Massilia litorea: one gene and its partner. Each later gene encodes a partner of the first gene's protein in a complex. Links are inferred from orthologs where the notes say so. Each region holds a gene or a part of one and is shown on either strand. Other genes may lie near its edges.

Evidence for each region. The genes of interacting proteins can lie anywhere in the genome.
Region 2: the proteins of eno (region 1) and LPB04_RS10835 are in contact, whole or in part, in a solved structure (PDB 2FYM), measured with the Escherichia coli proteins. The link is inferred for Massilia litorea from one-to-one orthologs.

The regions. Positions count from the first base shown.
Region 1 is NZ_CP062941.1:2,669,753-2,675,223, forward strand. What follows is about bases 1-2,952. They hold eno (phosphopyruvate hydratase), read left to right. Parts: upstream 1-810; coding sequence 811-2,094; downstream 2,095-2,952. Other genes in these bases: kdsA (3-deoxy-8-phosphooctulonate synthase), read left to right, coding at 1-722; ftsB (cell division protein FtsB), read left to right, coding at 2,153-2,515; LPB04_RS11895 (helix-turn-helix domain-containing protein), read left to right, coding at 2,520-2,786. In the rest of the region: LPB04_RS11900 (DUF3224 domain-containing protein), read left to right, coding at 3,025-3,429; LPB04_RS11905 (ArsR/SmtB family transcription factor), read right to left, coding at 3,436-3,789; LPB04_RS11910 (SRPBCC family protein), read right to left, coding at 3,776-4,243; LPB04_RS11915 (methyl-accepting chemotaxis protein), read left to right, coding at 4,504-5,471. UniProt on the Escherichia coli protein: Catalyzes the reversible conversion of 2-phosphoglycerate (2-PG) into phosphoenolpyruvate (PEP). It is essential for the degradation of carbohydrates via glycolysis.
Region 2 is NZ_CP062941.1:2,438,418-2,442,541, forward strand. Bases 1-3,586 are described here. They hold LPB04_RS10835 (Rne/Rng family ribonuclease), read right to left. Parts: upstream 3,276-3,586; coding sequence 201-3,275; downstream 1-200. Other genes in these bases: chrA (chromate efflux transporter), read right to left, coding at 1-131. Also shown: LPB04_RS10840 (RluA family pseudouridine synthase), read left to right, coding at 3,934-4,124. UniProt on the Escherichia coli protein: Endoribonuclease that plays a central role in RNA processing and decay. Required for the maturation of 5S and 16S rRNAs and the majority of tRNAs. Also involved in the degradation of most mRNAs.

The DNA.
Region 1 (5,471 bases):
CGTTCATCTATAAATCGTCCTTCGACAAGGCGAACCGTTCGTCGGGCACCTCGTTCCGCGGCCCCGGCCGCGAGAAGGGCCTGGAGATCCTCGCCGACGTCAAGAAGACCATCGGCGTGCCGGTGCTGACCGACGTCCACACCGAGGAAGAGATTCCGGAAGTGTCGAGCGTCGTCGACGTGCTGCAAACCCCGGCCTTCCTGTGCCGCCAGACCGATTTCATCAACGCCTGCGCCCGTTCGGGCCTGCCCGTGAACATCAAGAAGGGCCAGTTCCTGGCCCCGGGCGACATGAAGAACGTGATCGACAAGGCACGCAATGCGGCACGCGCGGCCGGCCTGAACGAAGACAACTTCATGGCCTGCGAACGCGGCGCCTCCTTCGGCTACAACAACCTGGTCTCCGACATGCGTTCGCTCGCCATCATGCGCGAATCGAACTGCCCGGTGGTGTTCGATGCGACCCACTCGGTGCAGCTGCCGGGCGGGCAGGGCACGTCCTCGGGCGGCCAGCGCGAACACATCCCGGTGCTGTCGCGCGCGGCAGTCGCAGCGGGCATCGCGGGCCTGTTCATGGAAACCCACCCGGACCCTGCGAATGCCCTGTCCGACGGCCCGAACGCGGTGCCGCTGGCCCGCATGAAGGAGCTGCTGACGACCCTGGTCGACATCGACCGCGTGGTCAAGCGAGCTGGCTTCCTCGAGAACAGCTTCAAGATCTGATGTAATTCATTTGCTACGAGTCGAGGCGCCTGATAGGCGCCTCGACTTTCATGTGCGAGACGATTTTCTTTTTTGGAGTGTAAAAACCATGAGTGCTATCGTTGATATTATCGGCCGCGAGATCATTGACTCGCGCGGCAATCCGACCGTCGAATGCGACGTCCTGCTCGAATCCGGCGTGATGGGCCGTGCGGCCGTGCCGTCGGGCGCGTCGACCGGTTCGCGCGAAGCGATCGAACTGCGCGACGGCGACCCGAAGCGTTATTTCGGCAAGGGCGTGCTGCAGGCCTGCGAGAACATCAACACCGAGATCAGCGAAGCCATCATGGGCCTGGACGCCAACGAACAGGCCTTCCTCGACCGCACCCTGATCGACCTGGACGGTACCGAGAACAAGAGCCGCCTGGGCGCCAACGCGATGCTGGCCGTGTCGATGGCCGTGGCCAAGGCCGCCGCTGAAGAAGCGGGCCTGCCGCTGTACCGCTACTTCGGCGGTTCGGGCGCGATGCAGATGCCGGTGCCGATGATGAACGTCATCAACGGCGGCGCACACGCCGACAATAACCTGGACATCCAGGAATTCATGATCATCCCGGTCGGCGCGCCAAGCTTCAAGGAAGCGATCCGCTACGGCGCGGAAGTCTTCCACACGCTCAAAAAAATCCTGCACGCGAAGGGCCTGTCGACCGCGGTCGGCGACGAAGGCGGTTTCGCGCCTTCGGTCTCGAGCCACGAAGAAGCGATCAAGCTGATCATGCAGGCGATCGAGCAGGCAGGCTATGAAGCCGGCACCCAGATCGCCATCGGCCTCGATTGCGCCGCCAGCGAGTTCTACAAGGACGGCAAGTACCACCTGGAAGGCGAAGGCCTGCAGCTGACCGCGACCGACTTCACCAACATGCTCGCCACCTGGTGCGACAAGTACCCGATCATCTCGATCGAGGACGCGATGCACGAAGGCGACTGGGAAGGCTGGGCCACGCTCACCGCTGCCCTGGGCAAGCGCGTGCAGCTGGTCGGCGACGACCTGTTCGTCACCAATACCAAGATCCTCAAAGAGGGCATCCAGAAGGGCATCGCCAACTCGATCCTCATCAAGATCAACCAGATCGGCACCCTGACCGAGACCTTCGCCGCCATCGAAATGGCCAAGCGCGCCGGCTACACGGCCGTCATCTCGCACCGTTCGGGCGAGACCGAGGACTCGACCATCGCCGATATCGCAGTCGGCCTGAACGCCCTGCAGATCAAGACCGGTTCGATGTCGCGTTCGGACCGCATGGCCAAGTACAACCAGCTGCTGCGTATCGAGGAAGACCTCGGCGACGTCGCCAGCTATCCTGGCCGTGACGCTTTCTATAATCTGAAGTAATCTGTCGTACTCCGCGGGCCGGCCATCGTGGCGCGGCCCGCGTTCCTGATCTGTCTCCATGCGCATCATTACGCTCGTTCTCGCCGCACTGCTCGTGCTGATCCAGTATCCCCTGTGGCTGGGGAAGGGCGGCATGCTGGCCGTCGCCGATATGACCGACCAGGTCACACTGGCGCAAATCCACACCGACAAGCTCAAGGCACGCAACGCCAAGCTCGAATCCGAAGTGCGCGACCTGCGCGAAGGCACCGGCGCCGTCGAGGAACGCGCGCGCCTGGAACTGGGCATGATCAAGCAGAACGAAATCTTCGTGCAGGTGCTGCGCAAGGACGAAAAGCCGACCGAATCGATGACCGTCCCGCCGCCACCGCCGGAGCCGAAGGCGGGCAAGGGCGGACACGATTCCGCCGCGACGCATTGAACCCATGAATACCGATCCTGCAGCGCAACTGGCGACGCTCGAGGCCTTGTCGGCCTTCCTGGCGGCCGCCTTCGAGAGCGGCGATCCGGCCGTCCTCCTCGACGCCTTCGCCGTCGCCGCGCGCGCCGAAGGCACGGCCCACCTTGCCGCTGCCGCCGGCATTCCCCAGGCCGATCTGCGCCATGCTTTCGCCAGCGGCGAAATGAGCATGTCCGTCACCCTGGCGATCATGAAGGTGATCGATTTGCATATGCCGGGCGCGGCGCACTGAAAATTTCGCGGCCGCTCCACTGTGCGTTGAACGCGTGGGCGGGAGACCCGCCCACCCTACGGGTCTCGTCATAGCACCCGTAGGGTGGGCGGCTCGGCCGCCCACGCGTTCAACCTCAGCGGGATCAGCCAGCGGCCCTGCACTGGTCCGATCAGCACCTTGTCGATTCAAGGCCGCAAAGCGCCCGGATTGGCCTAGAATGTTCGCTATCTCTTCACCAACGAGAAGGAAGCCCACCATGAGCCAGCAACACGCCGCAGGACCGTTCGACGTGACCGTCATCCCGCAGGGCCAGCCCGAGGTGCGCGACGGGGTCACGACCGGCCGCATGGCGATCGACAAGCACTACCATGGCGAACTCGAAGGGCAGGGCGTCGGCGAGATGCTGTCGGCGATGACGACCACCGAAGGCTCGGCCGGCTATGTCGCCATCGAGCGCGTGAGCGGCAAGCTGCAGGGACGCAGCGGCAGCTTCGTCGTCCAGCATACCGGCACGATGGCGCGCGGCGCGCAGGCGCTGTCGATCACGGTCGTGCCCGATTCCGGCACCGGCGAACTGGCCGGCATCGCCGGCACCATGCGCATCCGGATCGAGGAGCGCAAGCATTTCTACGAATTCGATTACGTCCTGCCGCAAGCCTGACACGCGTCAGGCGGACCCGTCCGGGCTGTCCGCTTCCACGAAGGCCTTGAGCCGTCCGAGCGCGCGCTCCCACTGGCGGCCGATGGCGTCCAGGCTACGCCGCGCCTCGTCGATACGCTCGGGGGCGAGCTGCCAGCGCCGCTCGCGTCCGCATTTCTGGTCGCGCACCAGGCCGGCCTCGGCCAGTACCTGAAGGTGCTTGGTCACGCCCTGGCGGGTGATGGCCGTACCGGCGCTGAGTTGGGCGATCGACAGCAAGCCGCCGGCACAGAGCAGGGAAACAAGCTGCAGCCGGGTCGGATCGCCCAGCGCCGCGAACACCTCGGCCAGGCCCTTTTGCTCCCTCTCAGCCGGCAACATGGCGCGCGATGTTGATCACCTGCGCATCCCAGCCCGCGCCGTTCATGCGGAAGGCCTCGTCGCGGCGTTGCGGCGGCAGCTTGTCGAAACCGGATTCGACGACGGTAAGCCGGGTGCCGTTCTCCGGACCGTCCTCCAGGGTGAAGCTCACCAGCGTCGGCTCTTCCTGCGTGTAGTCGGCCGCGGGATCGATCGCATACGGGTGCCAGTAAAACGACAGCAATTGCTCCGGCTCGACGCGCTCGACCCGGGCTTCGAAACGCAGGTGCTCATAGCCGGGGTGGGTGATGTACCCGCGCACCGGCCGGCCGGCCACGAAGGCCTCCTCTTCCAGCTTCACGCCGAACCAGCTGCCGAATTCGGCGGCGTCGGCGAGGGCGCGCCAGACGCGCGCGCGCGGCGCCTTGATCACAATGCTGCGTTCGATGCGGTCAGTGGGGCTGGTCGTGTCCATCACGGGTCTCCTGTTGATTTGGGTAGTAATGCAACCGGATGGTTGCATGATTTGATGCGGAGCGCAAGAACATGCGCATCGCATAAAACCTCGGGCGCTCTGTTGCAAGCGAGCAACTTCATGTAACAATTTCCTTTCAGAAACGATATTTGATCGACTTCTCCTTCCACCCCAAGGTATATTTATTTGCGTAAGACCAGTCCTACAGCGGTAATCAATGGCAAGTTTTTATAAGAAATCAAGAAAGAGACGACTGACCCATGAATCACTTTTTCAATAACATGCGTATCGGCACCCGGCTTACCCTTGCGTTCGCACTGATCCTGATACTCGCCACGATTGCCACCGCGTCCGCCCTGTTCGCAGCGCGTGCCGGCGCCCAGGCTACCGAAGAGATGATGGCCGTGCCGCTGACCAAGGAGCGCCTGGTCTCGAGCTGGAACACGATGACATATTCTGCGATCGCCCGCACTTCGCTGATCGCGCGCAGTACCGACACCACCCTGAGCACCGTGTTCGCCAAGACCATTGCCGACAGCGTGACCACCTCCACTGAACTGATCAAGCAGATCGAGCCGCTGCTGACTTCCGAGGAAGAAAAGGCGAAGCTGGCGACGGTCAAGTCGCTGCGCGCCAAATACCAGGCCTTGAAAGTGCAGGTGATGGACGCGAAGAAAGCGGGCGACGCCGCCGCCGCCGAGCGCCTGTACACGGAGGGCTTCGATCCTGCCGCCCAGGCCTATTCGGCCGCGCTGCAGGACCTGCTGGCCTTGCAGCGGCAGACGATCGACCGCATGACGGTCGCGATCCGCGCCGACTTCGAACACCGCGCGCGCCTGTCGCTGCTGCTCAACGGCCTGATGCTGGTACTCGGCGCCCTGGCCGCCGTGGCCATCACGCGCTCGATTACCCGTCCGCTGAAGGATGCCGTGCGGGTCGCCGAAGCCGTCGCCGGCGGCGACCTGAGCGGCGAGTTCGACAGCCGGCGCCGCGATGAAGTCGGCGACCTGATGGGCGCCCTGCACACGATGAACGACGGCCTGGCCAAGGTCGTGTCCGAAGTGCAGCACGGGACCCGCGCGATCGCCGGCGCCTCGACCGAGATCGCCAGCGGCAACCTCGACTTGTCCGCCCGCACCGAGCAGCAGGCGGGCGCGCTCGAGGAAACCGCGTCCTCGATGGAAGAACTGACCTCGACCGTGCGCCAGAACGCCGAGAGCGCCACGCA
Region 2 (4,124 bases), 230 kb from region 1 along the record:
CGCTCGACCAGCTCGCTGTGCATCAGCGCGATCTGGCCGGCCGGGCCGCCGAAGCTGATGAAGCCGAGCTTGAGCCAGTAGAGAAAGGCGACGCGCAGGCTGACGGGGGCGGGTACGGGGTGATCGGTCATGGTCTCGGTGGTCCGACATAAAAAAAGGGAAGCACGCGGCTTCCCTTTTCGTTCAGCGACGCGGCCGGATTACTGGCGCGTGTCGACCTGGATCAGCGGCTCGTCGGCGAGCTTCGGTGCCGGCTTGCGGGCACGGCCGACGCGCACCGGGGCGGCTGCCTGGGCGGCCGCTTCCTGGGCTGCGCGCAGCTTTTCCGGATCGGTCGCGGCCAGGGTCAGGCCGGCGGCGCCGAGTACTTCGCTCAGGTCGGCCGCTGCCACTGGCGCAGGGGCCACTTGCGGAGCCGGGGCCGGAGCTGCAGCGACCGGAGCCGGCGCAACTGGAGCCGCAGCGGGTGCTTCGGCAACCGGAGCCGCGGCAACCGGCGCTGGCGCTGGAGCAACCGGCGCCGCAGCGACAGGTGCTTCCGCCGCAGGTGCTTCTGCGACAGGGGCCGCAGCTGCCTGCACAGGCTCGGCCACAGGCTTGGCAGCCGGCTTCGGCTGGGCCGCGGCGATCGAGGCCGCGGTCGGGAAGTACCAGGTCTGGTTCGTCGCTTCCGGCACGCCGAAAGTCGGCGCCGGCTTGGCGGCGGGAGCAGGGGCAGCCTTGGCCGCAGCCTTGGCTTGCGCCGCGGCGACCGAAGCGGCGGTCGGGAACGGCCATGGGGCCTGCTTGGCTTCAGCGCGACCGCGGCCACGGCCACGGCCGGTCTTCTCGGCGGCGGCAACCTTGGCGGCTTCCTCGTCGGCGACCGGCATGAATGCCGGCGTGCCTTCCTGTTCGCCCTCGCTGCCCTCGATCTCGCTGCCGTCGCGGTCGCGGCGGTTACGGTTGCGGCCACCACGGCGGCGGCGGCGGCGCGGCTCGTCGCCGCCTTCGGCGTCGAGTTCCTCGTTCGGACCGGCCGCGGTCACGGCCTTGACGGCGTGCTCGAGCTGGTCGCCGTGCGGCGTCGTGGTCGACAGTTCCGATTCAGGGGTCGGGATGGCGCTCATTGCGGCCGTCACGTTCAGTTCTTCCAGCTTGGCTTCGACCGGCTGCTGACGTTCTGCGCGTTCGCGCGGCTGGCGCGGTGCGCGTTCCGGGCGCTCACCACGTTCTGCACGTTCTGCGCGCGGTGCCGCTGCGGTTTCAGCGCCTTCGCGTGCCTCACGCGGAGCGCGCGGCTCGCGTGGCGGACGCGGTGGACGGGCCGGCTTCGCTTCCAGCTCGCCTGCCTTGGCGGTCTCGTCGACGCCGGCCTTCGCGCTCGTGTCTTTCTCTTCACGGCTGCGCTCGGACTTGCCGTTGCGGCCCTCGTTGCGGCCCTCGTTTCGTCCATTCCGGGCACGCGGGCCACGGCCATTGCGCTCGCCGCGTTCGGCTGGCGCCGGGGCGGCCGGCTTGACCGGCTCGGCCGCGACTGGCGCGGCAACCGGTTCCGGTGCGCCGAAGAAGAAGCTCTTGAGCTTGCCGAAGAAGCCGACCGGGGCCGGAACGACCGGCGCCGGGGCAACCGGCACTTCCACCGGCTTGACCGGTTTCGCCGCTTCGCTGCGGTCGACCACCGGCGCCGGCTGGGCCGGGGTGATGGTCTTGACGACGGCTTCCTGGCGCGGCTTGGCTTCTTCCTTCTGGCGCTTGCTGTAGGCCATGTCGGTTTCGGCCGTCTCGGCCAGCGTGTAGCTGGCGGCGGCTTCTTCCAGGCGCGGGTCGTCGTGCTTGATGCGCTCGAGCTTGTAGTGCGGGGTATCCAGGTGTTTATTTGGCACCAGGATCACGGTGATGCGGTGGCGGTTCTCGATCTTCAGGACTTCGCCACGTTTTTCATTTAACAGGAACGCGGCGACGTCGACCGGCACCTGCACGTGGATCGTGGCCGAGTTTTCCTTCATCGCCTCTTCCTGGATGATGCGCAGGACTTGCAGGGCCGAGGATTCGGTGTCGCGGATATGGCCGGTGCCCGAGCAGCGCGGGCAGGTCACGTGCGAACCTTCGGACAGCGACGGACGCAGGCGCTGGCGCGAAAGCTCCATCAAGCCGAAGCGCGAAATTTTGCCCATTTGCACGCGTGCACGGTCGTGGTGCAGGGCGTCCTTCAGGCGGGTTTCGACTTCGCGCTGGTTCTTGGCGACTTCCATGTCGATGAAGTCGATGACGATCAGGCCGCCCAGGTCGCGCAGGCGCAGCTGGCGCGCCACTTCGTCGGCCGCTTCGCAGTTGGTGTTGAAAGCGGTGGTCTCGATGTCCGAGCCGCGCGTGGCGCGCGCCGAGTTGACGTCGATGGAGACCAGGGCTTCGGTGTGGTCGATGACGATCGCGCCGCCCGATGGCAGCGGCACGGTGCGCGCGTAGGCGGTTTCGATCTGGTGTTCGATCTGGAAACGCGAGAACAGCGGCACATCGTCGCTGTAGCGCTTGACGCGATGCGCCATGTCGGGCATCACGTGGCTCATGAACTGCTGGGCCTGTTCGTAGATCTCATCGGTATCGATCAGGACTTCGCCGATGTCAGGCTGGAAATAATCGCGGATCGCGCGGATCACGAGCGACGATTCCTGATAGATCAGGAAGGCGCCCGACGCCGACTTGCCGGCGCCTTCGATCGCGCGCCAGAGTTGCATCAGGTAATTCAGGTCCCACTGCAGTTCTTCGACATTGCGGCCGATGCCGGCGGTGCGGGCAATGACCGACATGCCTTGCGGCAGGTCCAGCTTGTCCATCGTCTCGCGCAGTTCCTGGCGCTCTTCGCCTTCGACACGGCGCGACACGCCGCCGCCGCGCGGGTTGTTCGGCATCAGGACCAGGTAACGGCCGGCCAGCGAGATGAACGAGGTCAGGGCAGCGCCCTTGTTGCCGCGTTCTTCCTTCTCGACCTGCACCATGATTTCCTGGCCTTCGCGCAGGGCTTCCTTGATCGACGCATTGCGCACGTCGACGCCATCACGGAAATAGGAGCGGGCAACTTCTTTGAAGGGGAGGAAGCCGTGGCGGTCTTCGCCGTAGCTGACGAAGCAAGCTTCGAGGGAGGGTTCGATGCGGGTGATGACACCCTTGTAGATATTCGACTTGCGCTGTTCGCGTCCGGCCGTTTCGATATCGATGTCAATGAGTTTTTGACCGTCGACGATCGCTACGCGCAATTCTTCTTGCTGCGTAGCGTTAAACAACATACGTTTCATTTTTTACTCCGCGACCCAGGGGCCGTTCCAAAGCCGCCTTGCCAGGGCGGCGACACTACAGGGACATACGCGGGAGGGGAGAGCTGGAGGGGGGGGTATGCCCGGACGTGCGGCAGGGCGGGCAAAAAGCCCGCTGCCGCAACAGGGCGCATGGAGTCGATCGTCATGCCGAGGGCACGCCGTACCCGGACCGCTCATTGGCGAGCGGTACGACAGGGTGGAGGCAATGCGCGCAAAACCAGCCAGACCGTTTACAGCGAACATACCAAGTGTGCGACGGCAGGCGATTGGATCAGCCTTGACGCTCGCACCTTGAGGATGAGGCCTGCAACGGTCGGGCGAAACGACAAGCGTTATCGACACCATCAACCGGCGAGCTTCCAATCGGGAGCTTTCCGGTACTTATCCTTACAGTTCCAAACAATCCAATCCGGCACTCCTGCGCGCGATCCGATTACAACTGCGGTGCAACCTTGAACTGCGCAGGAATGTGCGTACACGTTTTTTCCATCGAATTTGCATGCCTGCGGGGCCGATGGAGCGCGCCCCTGTGTAAAATATCGTTTTAATTCTTACACCTGCAGAGGTTTCACCGCCGCCTGTCGATTATATATTCAAAATGAAGGACTTAGAGAGAATTTCTGGGAAGACAGTCCACATGAAGATGCAAAATGATGTTGTTCCCCCTTCATCACAGGCGTTAGCAGCAAGTTTCGTCACGATCACCGAAGAAGAAGCCGGACAGCGCATCGATAATTACCTGCTGCGCGTCTGCAAGGGCGTTCCGAAAAGCCACATTTACCGCATCCTGCGCTCCGGGGAAGTGCGCGTCAACAAGGGCCGCATCGA